DNA from 3 places in the Streptomyces sp. NPDC051041 genome. Region 1 is predicted to be linked to each of the others. Evidence: riboswitches for the same ligand, from Rfam matches in the RefSeq annotation. Region 1 holds a riboswitch; each other region holds the start of a gene.
The links. A riboswitch is a leader RNA that binds a small molecule or an ion and turns the genes downstream of it on or off. The one in region 1 is predicted to bind cobalamin.
Positions count from the first base shown of each region.

Region 2: linked by a shared signal. The riboswitch ahead of ACIBAI_RS07495 (ABC transporter substrate-binding protein) and the one ahead of ACIBAI_RS10425 (cobalamin biosynthesis protein) in region 1 are both predicted to bind cobalamin.
Region 3: linked by a shared signal. The riboswitch ahead of ACIBAI_RS24715 (ribonucleoside-diphosphate reductase subunit alpha) and the one ahead of ACIBAI_RS10425 (cobalamin biosynthesis protein) in region 1 are both predicted to bind cobalamin.

Region 1 covers NZ_JBITFM010000004.1:396,264-402,024, reverse strand. Annotated here, with positions in the region: gene ACIBAI_RS10435 (anion permease) at 1-1,130, shown strand, start outside; gene ACIBAI_RS10430 (hypothetical protein) at 1,164-1,385, shown strand; cobalamin riboswitch at 1,526-1,668, shown strand; gene ACIBAI_RS10425 (cobalamin biosynthesis protein) at 1,794-2,744, shown strand; gene ACIBAI_RS10420 (cobyric acid synthase) at 2,741-4,249, shown strand; gene cobN (cobaltochelatase subunit CobN) at 4,246-5,761, shown strand, end outside.
Region 2 covers NZ_JBITFM010000003.1:290,029-295,789, forward strand. Annotated here, with positions in the region: gene ACIBAI_RS07490 (FecCD family ABC transporter permease) at 1-279, opposite strand, end outside; gene ACIBAI_RS07495 (ABC transporter substrate-binding protein) at 276-1,340, opposite strand; cobalamin riboswitch at 1,374-1,504, opposite strand; gene ACIBAI_RS07500 (hypothetical protein) at 1,875-2,192, shown strand; gene kdpF (K(+)-transporting ATPase subunit F) at 2,448-2,537, shown strand; gene kdpA (potassium-transporting ATPase subunit KdpA) at 2,546-4,207, shown strand; gene kdpB (potassium-transporting ATPase subunit KdpB) at 4,240-5,761, shown strand, end outside.
Region 3 covers NZ_JBITFM010000019.1:106,042-111,802, forward strand. Annotated here, with positions in the region: gene ACIBAI_RS24715 (ribonucleoside-diphosphate reductase subunit alpha) at 1-2,007, opposite strand, end outside; cobalamin riboswitch at 2,127-2,294, opposite strand; gene ACIBAI_RS24720 (hypothetical protein) at 2,803-4,095, shown strand; gene ACIBAI_RS24725 (AEC family transporter) at 4,099-5,082, shown strand; gene ACIBAI_RS24730 (Nramp family divalent metal transporter) at 5,307-5,761, shown strand, end outside.

The sequences.
Region 1 (5,761 bases):
CCGGCGCGCTGAAGCCCAAGGTCGCGGTGGCCATGTCCGCCGTCCTCAACCTCGTGGGCGCCTTCCTGTCCGTGGAGGTCGCCAACACGATCTCCAAGGGTCTCGTCGACGAGACCGGCATCCGTCCCGAGGTCATCTTCGCCGCACTGGTCGGCGCGATCCTCTGGAATCTGCTGACCTGGCTGGTCGGGCTCCCCTCCAGCTCCTCGCACGCCCTCATGGGCGGTCTGATCGGCGCCACCGTCGCCTCGGCGGGCGTCGGCGCGGTGCACGGCGACGTGCTCGTCACCAAGGTGCTGATCCCGGCGATCGCCGCCCCGGTCGTCGCGGGCGTCGCGGCGATGCTCGCCACCCGGCTGACGTACACGCTCGGCCGGAAGGCCGACGGCAAGGCCGCCGCCAAGGGCTACCGCGCCGGCCAGATAGCCTCCGCGGGCCTGGTCTCCCTCGCCCACGGCACCAACGACGCCCAGAAGACGATGGGCATCATCACCCTCGCCCTGGTCGCCGGCGGCACCCTCGCCCCCGACTCCGACCCGCCCCTGTGGGTCGTCCTCTCCGCCGGTCTGGCCATCGCGCTCGGCACCTACCTCGGCGGCTGGCGCATCATCCGCACCATGGGCAAGGGCCTGACCGACCTCCAGCCGCAGCAGGGCTTCGCCGCCCAGACCAGCGCGGCCACGGTCATCCTGGCCTCCTCCCACCTCGGCTTCTCCCTCTCCACCACGCACTCGGTCTCCGGCGCCGTGATGGGCGCGGGCCTCGGCCGCAAGGGCGGGATCGTCCGCTGGTCCACCGCCACCCGCATGTTCGTCGCCTGGGGCCTCACCCTCCCGGCCGCGGCCCTGGTCGGGGCGCTCGCCGAGTACGTGACCGGCTTCGGCGCCTGGGGCACCGCCCTCGTCGCGGTCTTCCTGGTCGCCTCCAGCGCCGCGATCTGGAAGATCTCCCGGCGCGAGGTCGTCGACCACACCAACGTCAACGACACCGAGGAGCCGGCCGGCGTGGTGACCACCGCCGTGGCCGCGGTGGCCCCGCCCCCCGCGGGCACGGTGACCGACGAGCTCACCGCCACGATCCCGGCGCAGGCCACCGAGTCGAAGGCCCCGCAGGCCACCACCACCGTCTGAGCCCGCGCACCCGGCACAAGGAAGAGAAGCACCATGAAGATCGACTGGGCGGCTCTCGGCTCCGTCTTCGGGGTCAGCCTCGTGGTCACCGTGGCCCTGGTGGCCCTGTTCACCCTCGGCATCGCGGGCCTGTCCCGCCGCGAGCGGGCCGCCGCGCAGGGCGGCACCGCGGCCCTCGCGGTCACCGGCGCGTACGCCTGCTTCGCGGCCTGCGCGGCGGCGGTGGCGTACGGGATCTACCTGATCGTCGCCTGAGACCGCGTCCCCCGGCGGGACGCCCCCGCTCCCCCGCCCCCGGCGCACGGCCCGCGCGCCGGGGGCGTCACGCTGCTTTGGCGCACTCCCCCTGTGGGCCTCAGCACACTCCGCCCTCGCAGGTCAGCGGCAAGTTGACGGCCCTTCCAAGCCCATGGTGGACTGCCGGGGCCAGTACGGCGGCAGGAGAGGAAGCCCGGTGGAAGTCCGGCGCGGTCCCGCCACTGTGACCGGGGCAGACGGTCCCGGGAGCCAGGAACTCTCACCGCCGGTCTCGTCGAACCAGGGCGTGGACACCCTGAGTGAGGACATATCGCCATGCGCGGCTGCCGATGGACGGCCAGGTTCACCAGCTCGACCTCCGAGTGCACCAGCGACGCCCGGCCCGGCCCGGCGGTCGGCTGAGCGATGCGGGCCGAACGCGTCTTCGCGTACGGCGCCGCCGCCGGCCTCCTCGGCGACCTGCTCCTCGGCGATCCCCGCCGCGGGCATCCGGTCGCCGTGTTCGGGCGGGCCGCGGGCGCCGTGGAACACGTGCTGTGGCGGGACCACCGCGGCTGGGGCACGCTGCACACCGCCGTGTGCGTCGGCGGCGCCGTCGCCCTCGGCGGGCTGGCCGCGCGTGCCGTACGCCCCTGCCCCGCCGCCTCCGTCGCGCTCACCGGCGCCGCCACCTGGGCCGTCGTCGGAGGAACCTCGCTGGTCCGGGAGGCCCGGACCATCGGGCGGGCCCTTCAGGCGGGGGACGTCGAGGCGGCCCGGGCACGGCTGCCGCACCTGTGCGGGCGGGACCCGCAGGCGCTCGACGCCGACGGGATCGCCCGCGCGGTCGTCGAGTCCGTCGCCGAGAACACCTCCGACGCCGTGGTGGGGGCCCTGGTGTGGGGGGCCGTGGCCGGGGTGCCGGGGCTGCTCGGGTTCCGGGCGGTGAACACCCTCGACGCGATGGTCGGGCACCGGTCGCCGAGGTACCGGCGCTACGGCTGGGCCTCCGCGCGCCTGGACGACCTCGCCGGATGGCCGGGGGCCCGGCTGACCGCCGCGCTCGCCGCCGTCGCCGGCGGCGACCCCCGCGGGGCGCTGCGGGCCTGGCGCGCCGACGCCGCCCGGCACCCGAGCCCCAACGCCGGACCCGTGGAGGCCTCCTTCGCGGGGGCGCTCGGCGTGCGGCTGGGCGGGACCCTCTCCTACGGCGGGCGGGTCGAGCACCGGCCCGTGCTCAACGCGCGCGGACGGGCCGTCGCCGTGGCCGACATCGAACGGGCCGCACGGCTCTCGCGGCGCGTCGGCTGGCTCGCGCTCGGCGTCGGCGCCGCCGCGCGGCTCCTCGTCAACGGCTTGAAGGGACGGACGTCATGAGCGGTGGTCTCCTCGTCGCCGGCACCACCTCCGACGCCGGCAAGAGCGTCGTCACCGCCGGGATCTGCCGGTGGCTGGTGCGGCAGGGGGTGAAGGTCGCGCCGTTCAAGGCGCAGAACATGTCGCTGAACTCGTTCGTGACGCGCGAGGGCGCCGAGATCGGGCGGGCGCAGGCCATGCAGGCGCAGGCGTGCCGGATCGAGCCGACCGCGCTGATGAACCCCGTGCTGCTCAAGCCGGGCGGTGAGCGAAGCAGTCAGGTGGTGCTGCTGGGCAGGCCGGTGGGCGAGCTGAGCGCCCGCGGCTACCACGGCGGGCGGCAGCAGGCGCTGCTGGGGACGGTGCTGGACTGCCTCGCCGAGCTGCGGGACGCGTACGACGCGGTGATCTGCGAGGGGGCGGGCTCCCCCGCCGAGATCAACCTGCGGCGGACCGACATCGTGAACATGGGGATCGCCCGCAACGCCCGCCTGCCCGTCCTCGTCGTCGGCGACATCGACCGCGGCGGCGTCTTCGCGTCCTTCTTCGGGACCGTCGCCCTGCTCTCCCGCGAGGACCAGGAGCTGGTCGCCGGCTTCCTCGTCAACAAGTTCCGGGGCGACGTGTCGCTGCTGGAGCCCGGCCTCGACATGCTGCGCGATCTCACCGGACGGCGCGCCTACGGCGTCCTGCCGTTCCGGCACGGGCTCGGCATCGACGAGGAGGACGGGATGGCGGTCTCCCTGCGCGGGCCGGTCCGGGAGTCGCACGTCGCCCCGCCGCTCGGCGCGGACGTGCTGCGGGTCGCCGTCTGCGCGGTCCCGCTGATGTCCAACTTCACCGACGTGGACGCGCTGGCCGCCGAGCCGGGCGTCGTGGTGCGGTTCGTGGACCGGCCCGAGGAGCTGGCCGACGCCGACCTCGTCGTGGTGCCCGGGACCCGGGGCACGGTCCGGGCGCTGGAGTGGCTGCGGGAGCGGGGACTGGCGGAGGCGATCGCCCGCAGGGCCGCCGAGCAGCGGCCCGTGCTCGGCGTCTGCGGCGGCTTCCAGCTGCTCGGCGAGCACATCGAGGACGAGGTCGAGAGCCGCCGGGGCCACGTCGACGGGCTCGGCCTCCTGCCCGTCCGGGTGCGGTTCGCCCGCGAGAAGACCCTCGCCCGGCCCGTCGGCGAGGCCCTCGGGGAGCCGGTCGAGGGGTACGAGATCCACCACGGGGTCGCCGAGGTCACCGGCGGCGAGCCCTTCCTGGACGGCTGCCGGGTCGGCCAGACCTGGGGCACGCACTGGCACGGCTCGCTGGAGTCGGACGGTTTCCGGCGGGCCTTCCTGCGCGAGGTGGCGGCCGCCGCGGGCCGCCGCTTCGTGCCGGCCCCCGACACGTCGTTCGCCGCGCTGCGCGAGGAGCAGCTCGACCGGCTCGGCGACCTGATCGAACAGCACGCGGACACGGACGCGCTGTGGCGGCTCATCGAGTCGGGCGCGCCGCAAGGACTGCCTTTCATTCCACCGGGAGCGCCCGCATGAGCACTGTGTTGTTGTTGTCGACCGCCGACACGGACCTGCTGGCGGCCCGCGCCTCCGGCGCCCCCTACCGGATCGGCAACCCGACCCGGGTGGACGTCGAGGCCGAGCTGCCCGCGCTGCTCGACGGCGCCGACGTCGCCGTCGTGCGGCTGCTGGGCGGCAAGCGCGCCTGGGAGGACGGGCTGGCCGCGCTGAAGGCGTCCGGCGTCCCGACCGTGCTGCTGGGCGGCGAGGCCGTGCCGGACGCGGAGCTGATGGCCGAGTCGTCGGTGCCGGCCGGGGTCGTGGCGGAGGCGCTGAAGTACCTCGTCGAGGGCGGGCCCGCCAACCTCGCCGAACTCGCGCGGTTCCTGTCGGACACCGTGCTGCTCACCGGCGAGGGGTTCGCCGCGCCGCGCGCGATGCCCGAGTACGGCGTCCACGGCTCCCGCCCCCTTCGGGACGGCCGCCCCACCGTCGGCGTGCTCTTCTACCGCGCCCACGAACTGAGCGGCAACACCGCCTTCGTGGACGTCCTGTGCGACGCGATCGAGGCGCGGGGCGCCAACGCCCTCCCGGTGTACTGCGGTTCGCTGCGCGGCGCGGACCCCGGGCTCTACGAGCTCCTCGGCCGGGCCGACGCCCTGGTCGCCACCGTGCTCGCGGCCGGCGGCACGCACGCCTCGCAGGCGTCGGCGGGCGGCGACGAGGAGTCCTGGGACGTCGGGGCGCTGGCCGAGCTGGACGTGCCGGTGCTGCAGGGGCTGTGCCTGACCACGTCGCGGAGCGCCTGGGAGGAGTCCGACGCCGCCCTGTCCCCCATGGACGCGGCGATGCAGGTCGCCATCCCGGAGTTCGACGGGCGGCTGATCACCGTGCCGTTCTCCTTCAAGGAGCAGGGCCCGGACGACGTGCCCGTGTACGTCGCCGACCCGGAGCGGGCCGCGCGCGTCGCCGGGATCGCCGTGCGCCACGCCCGGCTGCGGCACAAGCCGAACGCCGAGAAGCGGATCGCGCTGGTCTTCACCGCCTACCCGACCAAGCACTCCCGCGTCGGCAACGCGGTCGGGCTCGACACCCCGGTCTCGGCGGTGCGGGTGCTGGACGCGCTGCGAGACGCCGGGTACGCGGTCGAGGGGCATCCCGACGACGGCGACGAGCTGATCCACCGGCTCATCGAGGCCGGCGGGCACGACGTCGAGTGGCTGACGGAGGAGCAGCTGGCCGCCGCGCCCGCGCGGGTGCCGCTGGCCGACTACCGGGCGTGGTTCGACCGGCTCGACCCGGAGCTGAGGGACGCCATGACCGAGGCCTGGGGCGAGCCGCCGGGTTCGCTCTACGTCGACGGGGACGACATCGTCCTCGCCTGTCTGCGGTTCGGGAACGTCGTCGTGATGATCCAGCCGCCGCGCGGCTTCGGCGAGAACCCCATCGCGATCTACCACGACCCGGACATGCCGCCCTCGCACCACTACCTGGCGGCCTACCGGTGGCTGGAGAACAGCTTCGGGGCCGACGCGATCGTGCACATGG
Region 2 (5,761 bases), on a different contig from region 1:
TCCGGCTCCGCACACCGCGGCGAGCAGGGTGCGCGGCAGCCGCAGGTTCCAGACGATGCCCTCGCGGATCGCGGTGAGATCCGTCGTGCCCCAGCCCAGGCGGGAGGCGATTACGGACCAGGCGTCGCCCACACCGATGTCGGCCGGGCCGATGGTGACGGCGACGGCGACGGACGCGGCGAGCACGGCCAGCCCGCCGCCCAGGCCGGCCACGAGGCGCAGCCCGCCCGCCGCGCCCCGCGGCGGGCGGGCCGGGGAAGACCGCGGAGCGGTCCTCATCCGGCGAGCCCGTGCTCGCGCAGCGCCGCGGCCACCTTCTCCACGCCCTCGACCGTACGGATCGTCGGGTTCATGGCCTGCCCGCTGAGCAGCACGTACCGCTTCCTTCTCACCGCCTCCATGTTCTTCGTCGCCGGATTCGACTCCAGGAACGCGATCTTCTTCGCGGCCGACTCGGCGGTCTGCGACCTGCGGGTGAGATCACCGATGACGAGCACGTCGGGGTCGCGGTCGGCGACGGTCTCCCAGTTGATCCGGGGCCACTCCTGGGTGCTGTCGGCGAAGACGTTCTTCGCGCCGAGCGCGTTCGTGATGATGCCGGGCGCGCCGCAGCAGCCCGCCATGTAGGGGGACTCCTGGCTCGCGAACCAGTACAGAACGGTGGTGTTCCCGGCGCGCGTCCCCGACGCGGCCTGCGCGATGCGGCTCTCCAGCCGGGCGATGAGCTTCTCGCCGCGGTCCTCCACCCCGAAGACCCGGGCCAGTTCCCGCACCTCGCGGTAGACCGTCTCCATGGCCAGGAGCTTCGTCCGTGAGCCGTCACCGTCGCCGCTGTTGTCCTTGCCCTCGCAGTCGGCGGGCGACAGATACGTCGGCACGCCGAGCTCCTCGAACTTCTCGCGGGTGGCCACTCCGCCCTTGCCCAGAGTGGACGCGAAGGAGGAGGCCACGAAGTCCGGTTCGGCGTCCAGCACCCTCTCGAACGACGGCTGGTCGTCGGCCAGCCGAGGCACCTTCGCGTCGGCCCGCTCCAGTCCCTTCATGACGGGGTCGGTCCAGGTGGCGGTTCCCGCCATCCGGTCGGCCAGGCCGAGGGAGAGCAGGATCTCGGTGGTGCCCTGGTTCAGGGACACGGCCCGCTTCGGCGGAGCCTCGACCGTCACCTTCCGCCCGCAGTTGTCGAACGTGACGGCTCCCGCGCCGGAACCGGCGGACTTCGCGGACGAGCCGGCGCCGGAACCGCATGCGGCGAGCAACAGGGCCCCGGTCAGGAGCAGGAGGGAGCGGCGAGCGGGACGTGACAGGTGCACAGTGTCGGCTTTCTCAACGTCAGGACCCATGCGCGGGGCCCGTGCGGACGGTCGGGTGCCAGCAGGTCTTCGGACTCGGGGTCATCCCGGCGGGACGCCTTCCCGGACCCGGCCGTGACCGTCGTCCAGTGGCTGCTGTCCCGCCCGTCGCCCTCACCGCTGCGCGTCAGTTCCGGACTCCCACCGGATTCCCTGACCCGTGCACGCGTGGCCGCGTTCACGAGTTCGACTGGCGTCCGGAAGGTACCACGCCCCGCCCGCGCGGCCCGAGGCGCCCGCCGCGCCCCGGGCGCGGGAACGCGCGGCCGGGACGGACGCGGCCGTCGAGGCCGTACGGCGGCGGATCGCGAGCCGAGGGGGCGGGGTGTGTGGTGCGCACCCGCAGGACGCGGCCGTGCGCGGGGCGTCCTCGGCCGCAGAGGCCTGCCGGCGCTCGCTCCGGTCCGGAGGCTTCGAACACGGCTCGCGCAGCCTCCCGTCCACACGTCGCGCGGTACGTCGAAGCGCGGTCCCACCGCACGGCGACAGCCCGGCGCCGTCTCCCCCGGCGACGAGGTGCGTGCGGTGACCGTCTGTCACCCCGACCCCGGGGACCGGCCGCACACGCGTGTTCCAAAGCGGACCCGGGCCGAGTGGGTCCCCGCCGCACCGCTGATCCGGCCGGCCCGCGGGCGCCGCTCGCCCGGCCGTCCCCTCGCCGCGTACGTCCGTGAGGCCGTCGCGGCCGGGCCGGGCACGCGGGTCACCGTGCCGATCCCGGGGACGGGGCCGGAGCGGCTGTGGCAGCGGTTGCTGCGGAACCCGCGGGGCGCGGTCGGCGCGCACGCCGTACGGCGGGAAACGGACGCGGTGATCCGCCGCCTCCGCTTCCGGCTGCGGTGAAGCTGCCCACCTGCAATCCCCTTCCTTACTCACGGGTACGGACAGGCGGCGTATGAGTTCCGTCAAAAAGCTCCGCGATGCCGTAAGGGAGTCGTCAATGGACGCTCCCATCCGGCCGTAAAGGCGCTTTCCTCTACTCGTCCGTTTCAACCGAGCCCGACTTCAGGAGTGCGCGATGGCCGATCTGGCCTTCGTCGTCACCACGCTCGCGGTCTTCGCGCTGGTGGCCCTCATCGCCAAGGGGGTGACGAAGCTGTGACCGCCGAGAACGCCGTCGGCCTGGTCGTGGCCGTCTCCCTGCTGGGTTACCTCATCCTCGCCCTGATCTTCCCGGAGAGGTTCTGAGCCGCAGCATGGGTCCCGTAACCGCCGGCGTGCTCCAACTGCTCGCCCTGACAGGCGCGCTGGCACTCGTCCACATCCCCCTCGGCAATTACCTGGCCAGGGTCTACTCCTCCACGAAGCACCTCCGGGTCGAGAAGTGGATCTACAAGGGCATCGGCGCCGACCCCGACACCGGGATGCGCTGGCCCGCGTACCTGCGCGGCGTCCTCGCCTTCTCGCTGAGCGGCGTCCTGTTCCTGTACCTGCTCCAGCGGCTCCAGGGCGTCCTGCCCGGTTCGCTGGGCTTCGACGCGATCGACCCGGACCAGGCGTTCAACACGGCCGTGTCCTTCGTGACCAACACGAACTGGCAGTCGTACCAGGGCGAGCAGGCCATGGGCCACATCGTGCAGACCGCCGGACTGGCCGTGCAGAACTTCGTCTCCGCGGCCGTCGGCATGGCCGTCGCGGTGGCGCTGGTGCGCGGTTTCGCGCGGTCCCGCTCCGGTGAGCTGGGCAATTTCTGGTCGGACCTGGTGCGCGGTGTCGTGCGCGTCCTGGTGCCGTCGGCGTTCGTCGCCGCCCTCGTGCTCGTCGCATGCGGTGTCCTCCAGAACTTCTCCGGCATCCACGAGGTCGGCCGGTTCACGGGCGGCCCGCAGCAGTGGAACGGCGGCGCGGTCGCCTCGCAGGAGGCCATCAAGGAGCTGGGCACCAACGGCGGCGGCTACTTCAATGCCAACTCCGCCCACCCCTTCGAGAACCCCACCCCGTTCTCGAACCTCTTCGAGATCTTCCTGATCCTGGTCATCCCGTTCTCGCTGACCCGCACCTTCGGCGTCATGGTCGGCTCCGTGAGGCAGGGGTACGCGATCCTCGCCACGATGGGCACCGTCTGGGCCGGTTTCGTCTCACTGACGATGTGGACCGAGTTCTCCCACAACGGCCCGGCCTTCGAGCTGGCGAACGGGGCGATGGAGGGCAAGGAGGTCCGGTTCGGCGTGGGGGCCTCGGCGATCTTCGCGACCTCGACCACGCTCACCTCCACCGGCGCGGTGGACTCCTCCCACTCCTCCTTCACCGGTCTGGGCGGCGGCATCACCCTGCTCGGCATGATGCTGGGCGAGATCGCGCCCGGCGGCGTGGGCTCCGGCCTGTACGGCATGCTGATCATGGCGGTCATCGCCGTGTTCGTCGCCGGCCTGATGGTCGGCCGCACCCCGGAGTACCTGGGCAAGAGGATCGGCGTCCGCGAGATCAAGCCGGCGGCCTGCTACATCCTGGTCACCCCGGCGCTCGTGCTGGTCCTCACCGCCGTCGCGATGGCCCTGCCGACCCCGGCGAACTCCATGACCAACAGCGGGGCGCACGGGTTCTCCGAGATCCTGTACGCCTACACCTCGGCCTCGAACAACAACGGCTCGGCCTTCGCCGGCCTGGACGCGGACACCCGGTGGTTCAACACCACGCTCGGCATCGCGATGCTGCTCGGCCGGTTCGTGCCGATGGTGTTCGTGCTGGCCCTCGCCGGCTCGCTGGCCCGGCAGACGCCGGTGCCGGCCACCGCGGGCACCCTGCGCACCGAGAAGCCGCTGTTCACCGGGCTGCTGGTGGGCGCCATCCTGATCATCACCGGTCTTACGTACTTCCCCGCCCTCGCGCTGGGCCCGCTCGCCGAGGGGCTGGCGTGACGACCACCCGCACCCAGAACCCAGAGGACTCCATGTCCACATCCACCCTGGCGCCCCACCGGGACGCGCCGACGGGTCACAAGGCCCCCGAGGGCCGTGCCGGCGCCGGTCTGTTCGATCCCGAGCAGCTGGTGAGATCGCTGCCGGACGCGTTCCGCAAGCTCGACCCGCGGGTGATGGCCAAGTCTCCCGTGATGTTCGTGGTCCTGGTGGGCTCCGTCCTGACGACGGTCTTCTCCTTCGCGGACCCGGGCGACTGGTTCGGCTGGACCGTCAGTGCCTGGCTGTGGCTCACCGTGATCTTCGCCAACCTGGCCGAGGCGGTGGCCGAGGGCCGCGGCAAGGCGCAGGCCGACACCCTGCGCAAGGCGAGGACCGGCACGGTCGCGCGCCGCCTTCTCCCGGAGGGCACCGAGGAGCGGGTACCCGGCACCGGGCTGAAGGTCGGCGATCTGGTCGTCTGCGAGGCGGGAGACGTCATCCCCGGCGACGGTGACGTGGTCGAGGGCGTCGCGTCCGTTGACGAGTCGGCCATCACCGGTGAGTCGGCGCCCGTCATCCGCGAGTCGGGCGGTGACCGCTCGGCCGTGACCGGCGGTACGAAGGTCCTCTCCGACCGCATCGTCATCAAGATCACGACGAAGCCGGGCGAGACCTTCATCGACCGGATGATCGACCTGGTCGAGGGTGCGGCCCGGCAGAAGACGCCGAACGAGATCGCGCTGAACATCCTGCTCGCCTCGCTGACGACCGTCTTCCTGCTGGCGGTGGCGACCCTGCCGCCGTTCGCGGACTACGCGGGCTCCCACCTGCCGACGGTGGTGCTGGTCGCCCTGCTGGTGTGCCTGATCCCCACCACGATCGGCGCCCTGCTCCCCGCGATCGGTATCGCGGGCATGGACCGCCTGGTGCAGCGCAACGTCCTGGCGATGTCGGGCCGTGCGGTCGAGGCCGCCGGTGACGTCTCCACACTGCTGCTCGACAAGACCGGCACCATCACGCTCGGCAACCGCCAGGCCGCCGAGTTCGTGCCGGTGCGCGGCACCACCGAGGCCGAGGTCGCCGACGCCGCCCGGCTCTCCTCCCTGGCCGACGAGACGCCCGAGGGCCGCTCCATCGTCGCCCTGGCCAGGGCGAAGTACGGGCTGCGCGAGCGCCACCAGGGCGAACTGGCGGGCGCCGAGTGGATGGAGTTCACCGCGCGGACCCGCATGTCGGGTGTGGACGTCGACGGCAGGAAGATCCGCAAGGGGGCGGCCGGCTCGGTCATCTCCTGGGTCGAGGAGCGCGGCGGCCGGGTCGCCGAGGACGCCGGCACCGCCGCCGACCGCATTTCCGAGGCCGGCGGCACCCCGCTGCTGGTCGCGGTCGAGGACGCCGACGGCGCCCGGGTCCTGGGGGTCGTCCACCTCAAGGACGTCGTCAAGGAGGGCATGCGGCAGCGGTTCGAGGAACTGCGCCGCATGGGCATCAAGACGGTCATGATCACGGGTGACAACCCGCTGACCGCGAAGGCGATCGCCCAGGAGGCGGGCGTGGACGACTTCCTCGCGG
Region 3 (5,761 bases), on a different contig from region 1:
CCGCTTCAGGTCCTCGACCAGGTAGGGGTTGACCTGGAGGAACTCGCCGGAGAGCGTCTCGCGCTTGAACAGGTTGGACACCTGCGGCTCGACGCACTCGTAGACGCCCGCGATGGAGGCGATGGTCGCGGTCGGGGCGATGGCCAGGAGTAGGGAGTTGCGCAGGCCGACGGCGGCGATCCGCTCCCGCAGCGCCGCCCAGCGCTCCGGCCAGGCCAGGTCGGTGTCGTAGTGGTCGGGGTGCAGGACACCCCGGGCGGTACGGGTCTTCTCCCAGGCCGGGAACGGGCCGACGGGGGTCCCCCCTGCGCCGGAGCCTGCCGCGGCTGCTCGGGGGCGCTCGGCGAGGTCGGCGGAGGCCTCGTACGCGGCGAGCATGATCCGCTCGGCGATCCGCGTGGACAGCCGCCGGGCCTCGGGCGAGTCGAAGGGCAGGCGCAGCTTGAAGAAGACGTCCTGCAGGCCCATGGCGCCCAGGCCGACCGGGCGCCAGCGGGCGTTGGAGCGGGCGGCCTGTTCGGTCGGGTAGAAGTTGATGTCCACGACCCGGTCGAGGAAGGTGACGGCCGTGCGGACGGCGGCGTCCAGCCGTTCCCAGTCGATGTCGTGCGCGGCCGGGGCGACGAAGGCGCCGAGGTTGACCGACCCCAGGTTGCAGACGGCCGTCTCGCCGTCGCTGGTGACCTCCAGGATCTCCGTGCAGAGGTTGGAGGAGTGGATGACGTGGCCCGGCTCGGCGGTCTGGTTGGCGGTGCGGTTGGCGGCGTCCTTGAAGGTCATCCAGCCGTTGCCGGTCTGGGCGAGGGTGCGCATCATCCGGCCGTACAGCTCGCGGGCGGGGAGGGTCTTGCGCGCCAGTCCCGCGGCCTCCGCCCTACGGTACGCCGCGTCGAACTCCTCGCCCCACAGGTCCACCAGCTCGGGCACGTCGGAGGGGGAGAACAGCGACCACGGCTCGTCGGCGTCCACCCGGCGCATGAACTCGTCCGGCACCCAGTGCGCGAGGTTCAGATTGTGGGTGCGGCGCGCGTCCTCGCCGGTGTTGTCGCGCAGCTCCAGGAACTCCTCGACGTCGGAGTGCCAGGTCTCCAGGTAGACCGCGGCCGCGCCCTTGCGCCGGCCGCCCTGGTTCACGGCCGCCACGGAGGCGTCCAGGGTCTTCAGGAACGGGACGATGCCGTTGGAGTGCCCGTTGGTGCCGCGGATCAGCGCACCGCGGGAGCGGACGCGGGAGTAGGACAGGCCGATGCCGCCGGCGTGCTTGGACAGGCGCGCGACCTGGTGGTAGCGGTCGTAGATCGAGTCCAGCTCGTCGCGCGGGGAGTCCAGCAGGTAGCAGGACGACATCTGCGGGTGCCGGGTGCCGGAGTTGAACAGGGTGGGGGAGGACGGAAGGTAGTCGAGGCGGCTCATGAGCCCGTAGAGCGCCGCGACCTCGTCGACCGAGCGGGGCCCGTCGTCCTCCGCGAGTCCCGCGGCGACGCGCAGCAGGAAGTACTGCGGCGTCTCGATGACCCTGCGGGTGATCGGGTGGCGCAGCAGATAGCGGCTGTGGAGCGTGCGCAGGCCGAAGTAGCCGAAGCGGTCGTCGGCGGCCGGGTCGATCAGCGCGTCGAGCCGGCCGGCGTGCAGCCGCACGAACTTTGCCGTGCGGTCGGAGATCAGTCCCTCGCGGTGGCCCGCGGCGACGGACCCGGTGAAGGACGTGACGCCCTGGGAGGCGGCCTCCGCGCGAAGGGTCAGGGTGAGGAGGCGGGCGGCCAGCCGGGAGTAGGCGGGGTCCTCGGCGATCAGGCCGGCGGCCGCCTCGGTGGCGAGGTCGCGCAGCTCCGCCTCGTCCGCACGGGCGGAGCGGCCGCGCAGCGCCGCGGCGGCGACCCGGCCGGGGTCGGTGTCGGGGAGGTCGGCGGTCAGCTCCGTCAGGGTCCGCAGCAGCGCGGCTCCGGGGCCGTCGCTCTCCTCGGCCACCGGGGGCGCTGAAGCCGGGTCGGCTGGCGCGATGGTCACGTGGGGCTCTCCCTCGCTCGGCACGGGGCCTCGGCGAGGGCAGGAGGCAGCACGAGCGCGCAGGGCGTCGCGTCCGCCGGCCCATTCCACGAGGCCCGGACGTCAGGCACACCGGCCGGACGGCCGGGTGCACTGTCGGCAGGTACTCGGACTGGACAAGCGTGCGGACGCACGCGGATACACCGTTGCGGGACAGTTCCGGATTCGCACCGGATTCCCCTGCGGCGACAGCGAGCATGAGCATACATCTTGTGCTGGGGCGCGGAGCCACCCCCAGATGTTGTGTTGCTCCGGTCTTGGAGCGCCGGTGTGGTGCCTCGCGGCCGCTGCCGGGCTGCGGCGGAGGCCGGGGCCCGCGCCCGTGCCGCGTCCCGGTCGTCCGGAGGGGTCCCTGCCGCCGGGGTTCCTGCCGCCCGGGGGTGTTCCTGTCGTCCGGGGCGCTCCTGTCGCCGGTGGGTGACGGCGCCGCGGAGGCCGGCGCCCGAGAAGGGGCAGCCGGTCGTATTCCGGGGAGCGTGCGACCGATCGGGCTTCGGCCGTGCCGCCGATCCTCACCCTGCGTACCGGTAATTGGCCGACGGGCATGTCTCTGACTGGAATCCTGCGGTTGTGGTAACGGCCCGCAATGAAATCGGAATGAAAGATTCCTGGCCGTCTCCAAGGGGGTGTTGAGTCCTTCTCCGGATGTTGTCTAGCATCCCGCTGGCATCGGCGGTCATCGATCGGACAGCCGATGGGTTTTGCTGTTCTGCTGATCCACCCGGTGGCACAAAAATCGGAACGGGAGAGGCGAAAATGGCACTTCAGTTACCTGCCGGCCACGAACCGCGGTACTCGGACTTCGACCTCGTCGGCCTTTCCGACGAAACGATTCGGGAAGGGGGCGAGCGAGCCCTCTTCGGAGCCGACGACGACCGGAAGCTCGCGCTCATCGAGGCGCTGGCCAATGCCGGCATCCGGGACATCGACCTGGGATCGGGCCTGACCGAACCGCAGTTCCTGCGGCGTGTCCTGGACGCGCAGCTGCTGCTGCACCGCATCCCCGCGGACACCCGGTTCGTCTTCAACCTGACGCTCAAGACCTGGGAGCCCCTCTCCGAAGCGCTCAAGGTCGTCCCGAAGGACTACCTGGCCCGCATCCAGGTCAGCCTCGGCATGATCGAGTACCAGCAGGAGAACAAGCTGCTGGAACGCGCCCACGAGAAGCTCGCCGGGATCGGTGTCGGCTCCTTCCGGGCCAGCATTCTCAACGCCTTCTCGCACGAGATCGACGACGAGCGCTACACCTTCATCAACGAGCAGATCGAGCGCGCCCGCAGCCTGGGCATCGACCTCGTCCGGATCAACGACTCCATCGGCACCCTGCTGCCGCACGCCACCGCCGTGCTGGCCGCCAACCTGGTCCGGGACAACCCCGGGATGACCTTCTACCTGCACTCCCACGACGACATCGGGCTGGGCCTGGCCAACTCGCTCACCTCCGTCTTCCACGGCTTCGCCATGGTCGAGGGCGGTGTCGCCGGGTTCGGCAACCGGGCGGGCCTGGCCAACGTCGAGGTGCTCAGCCACATCTTCGCCGAGCGTGGCATCACCGTCGGCGGCCGGACGCTGGACGCCAAGAAGATCTCCGCCGTCGCGCACCTGGCGGAGGAAACGTTCATGGCGCTGCCCAACGTCTACCGGCCGATCAGCGGTCTGCTCACCCGGACCGAGAACGCCGGCATCGTGAACGTGCCCGACTACCTCGGTGTCACCCGCGAGGTCGAGTACTTCCTCAACCCGATCGGTATCTTCCCGGCCACCATCGGACAGATTCTCGCCAATGCCGGCCTGCCCGAGGAGTACACCGCCGACGAAGTCTTCGTCGGCGCGGTCGCCGAACGGCTGAAGAACCGGCTGGAGAACGAGATCTACCCCGAAAAGCGGGCGAGGTTCCAGGAACTCCTTCGGCAGATCCACGAGTTCTACGCGGACTTCGTGCGCCTGGAGGACGTCCAGAAGACGGCGCTCCAGGTACTCCAGGACCCGTCCGTCGTGCCCGTCGAGCACGCCGGCCGGGCGAAGGCCGCGGAGACGGTGCCGAGCTGACCGATGGAATTCGACACCATCCTGAACGCGATCGTGCCGCTGTTCGCGATCGTCGCTGTCGGGTACGTGGCCAGCGCGTTCAGGGTGTTCCAGGGGAACACCGCACAGGCGGTCAACGACTTCGTCTTCTACATCGCCCTGCCGGCGCTGCTGTTCCTGTCCGTCGCCACCGCCGACATCTCCGCCGGCGTGCCCTGGCAGTTCATCGCCGTCGCGATCCTGTCGATCGTGTTCTCCTACGCGCTCGGCATGGCGGGGGCCCGGCTGCTGTTCCGGCGGGACAGCCGGAAGAGCCTGACCGTGGGCCTGCTCTCCGGCTACGGCAACGTCGCCTACATGGGCGTGCCCCTGCTGCTCGCGGTGCTCGGGCCGAAGGCGGTGCTGCCCGCGGCCATCGGGCAGCTGGTGCACAACATGTTCAACATGGTCTGCTACCCGGCCGCGCACACCGTGCTGAGCGCCCGTTCCACGGGTCCCGGCGCGATGCACCGGACGGAGAGCAGGGCGCAGCTGCGCCGGGACATCTCCCGCAAGGTGGTGCTCAACCCGGTCGCCCTGTCGGTGGCCGTGGGCCTGGTCTTCGCGGTCCTCCACGTCGACCTGCCCGCACCCGTGCACACCACCGTCGACATGGTGGGCGACGCCGCCGCGCCCGGCGCGCTGTTCGCGGTCGGCCTCACCCTGCGCAAGGCGGTGGCGGGCATGCGGGACGGCAGCGTCGGCACCTCGGAGGTCGGCCTGACCGTCGCGATCAAGCTGGCCGTGATGCCGGTCTTCGCCTACCTGCTGGTCCACACCGTGTTCGGCATGCCGGACACCTGGGCGGCGGCGTCGGTGATCCTGGCCGGACTGCCCAACGCGGCCACCGCCTACGTCCTGGCCCAGCAGGCCCGGACCCATGTGCAGGAGGCGGCCGCCGGGGTCGTCGTCTCGACGGCGGGTGCGCTCGTCACGTTGTCCCTGCTGATACCGCTGGTCAAGCCATGACGGGGAGGGCGGAGCCGGGCATGACGGGAGCCGGGAGCGCGGGAGCCGGACGGGCGGCACCGCAACGGACGGAGGCCGGAGGGGCGTTCACCGGACCGGCGGACAGCGGCCGGCCGGGACGGACGGCCGGTGAGGCGGGTCCCGGGCTTTCCGGGGCCGGCCCCGCCCCCGGCCCCGGGTCCCGCCGTGCGGCGGGCCGCCCGGGCGGCCTCCGCCGGGCCGGGGTGCTGCCCCTGCTGGGTCCCGCCTTCGTCGCGGCCGTCGCCTACGTCGACCCCGGCAACGTCGCCACCAACGTGGCCGCCGGCGCCCGGTTCGGCTACCTGCTCGTGTGGGTGGTGGTCACCGCCAACCTGGTCGCGATGCTGGTGCAGTACCTGGCGGCGAAGGTCACCGTCGTCAGCGGGGCCACGCTGCCGGAGCTGAGCCGTCGGCACTTCCGCCGGCCCGTGGCCCTCGGCCTGTGGGCCCAGGCCGAACTGGTCGCCATCGCCACCGACCTCGCCGAACTCATCGGCGGGGCGGTGGCGCTCAACCTGCTGTTCGGCATGCCCATCCTGGCCGGCGGAGTGGTGACCGGCGTGGTGTCCTGGCTGGTCCTCGCTGTCCAGCAGCGGCGCGGCAGCCGGCCCTTCGAGGCGGCCGTGAGCGGGCTCCTCGCGGTCGTGCTCGTCGGGTT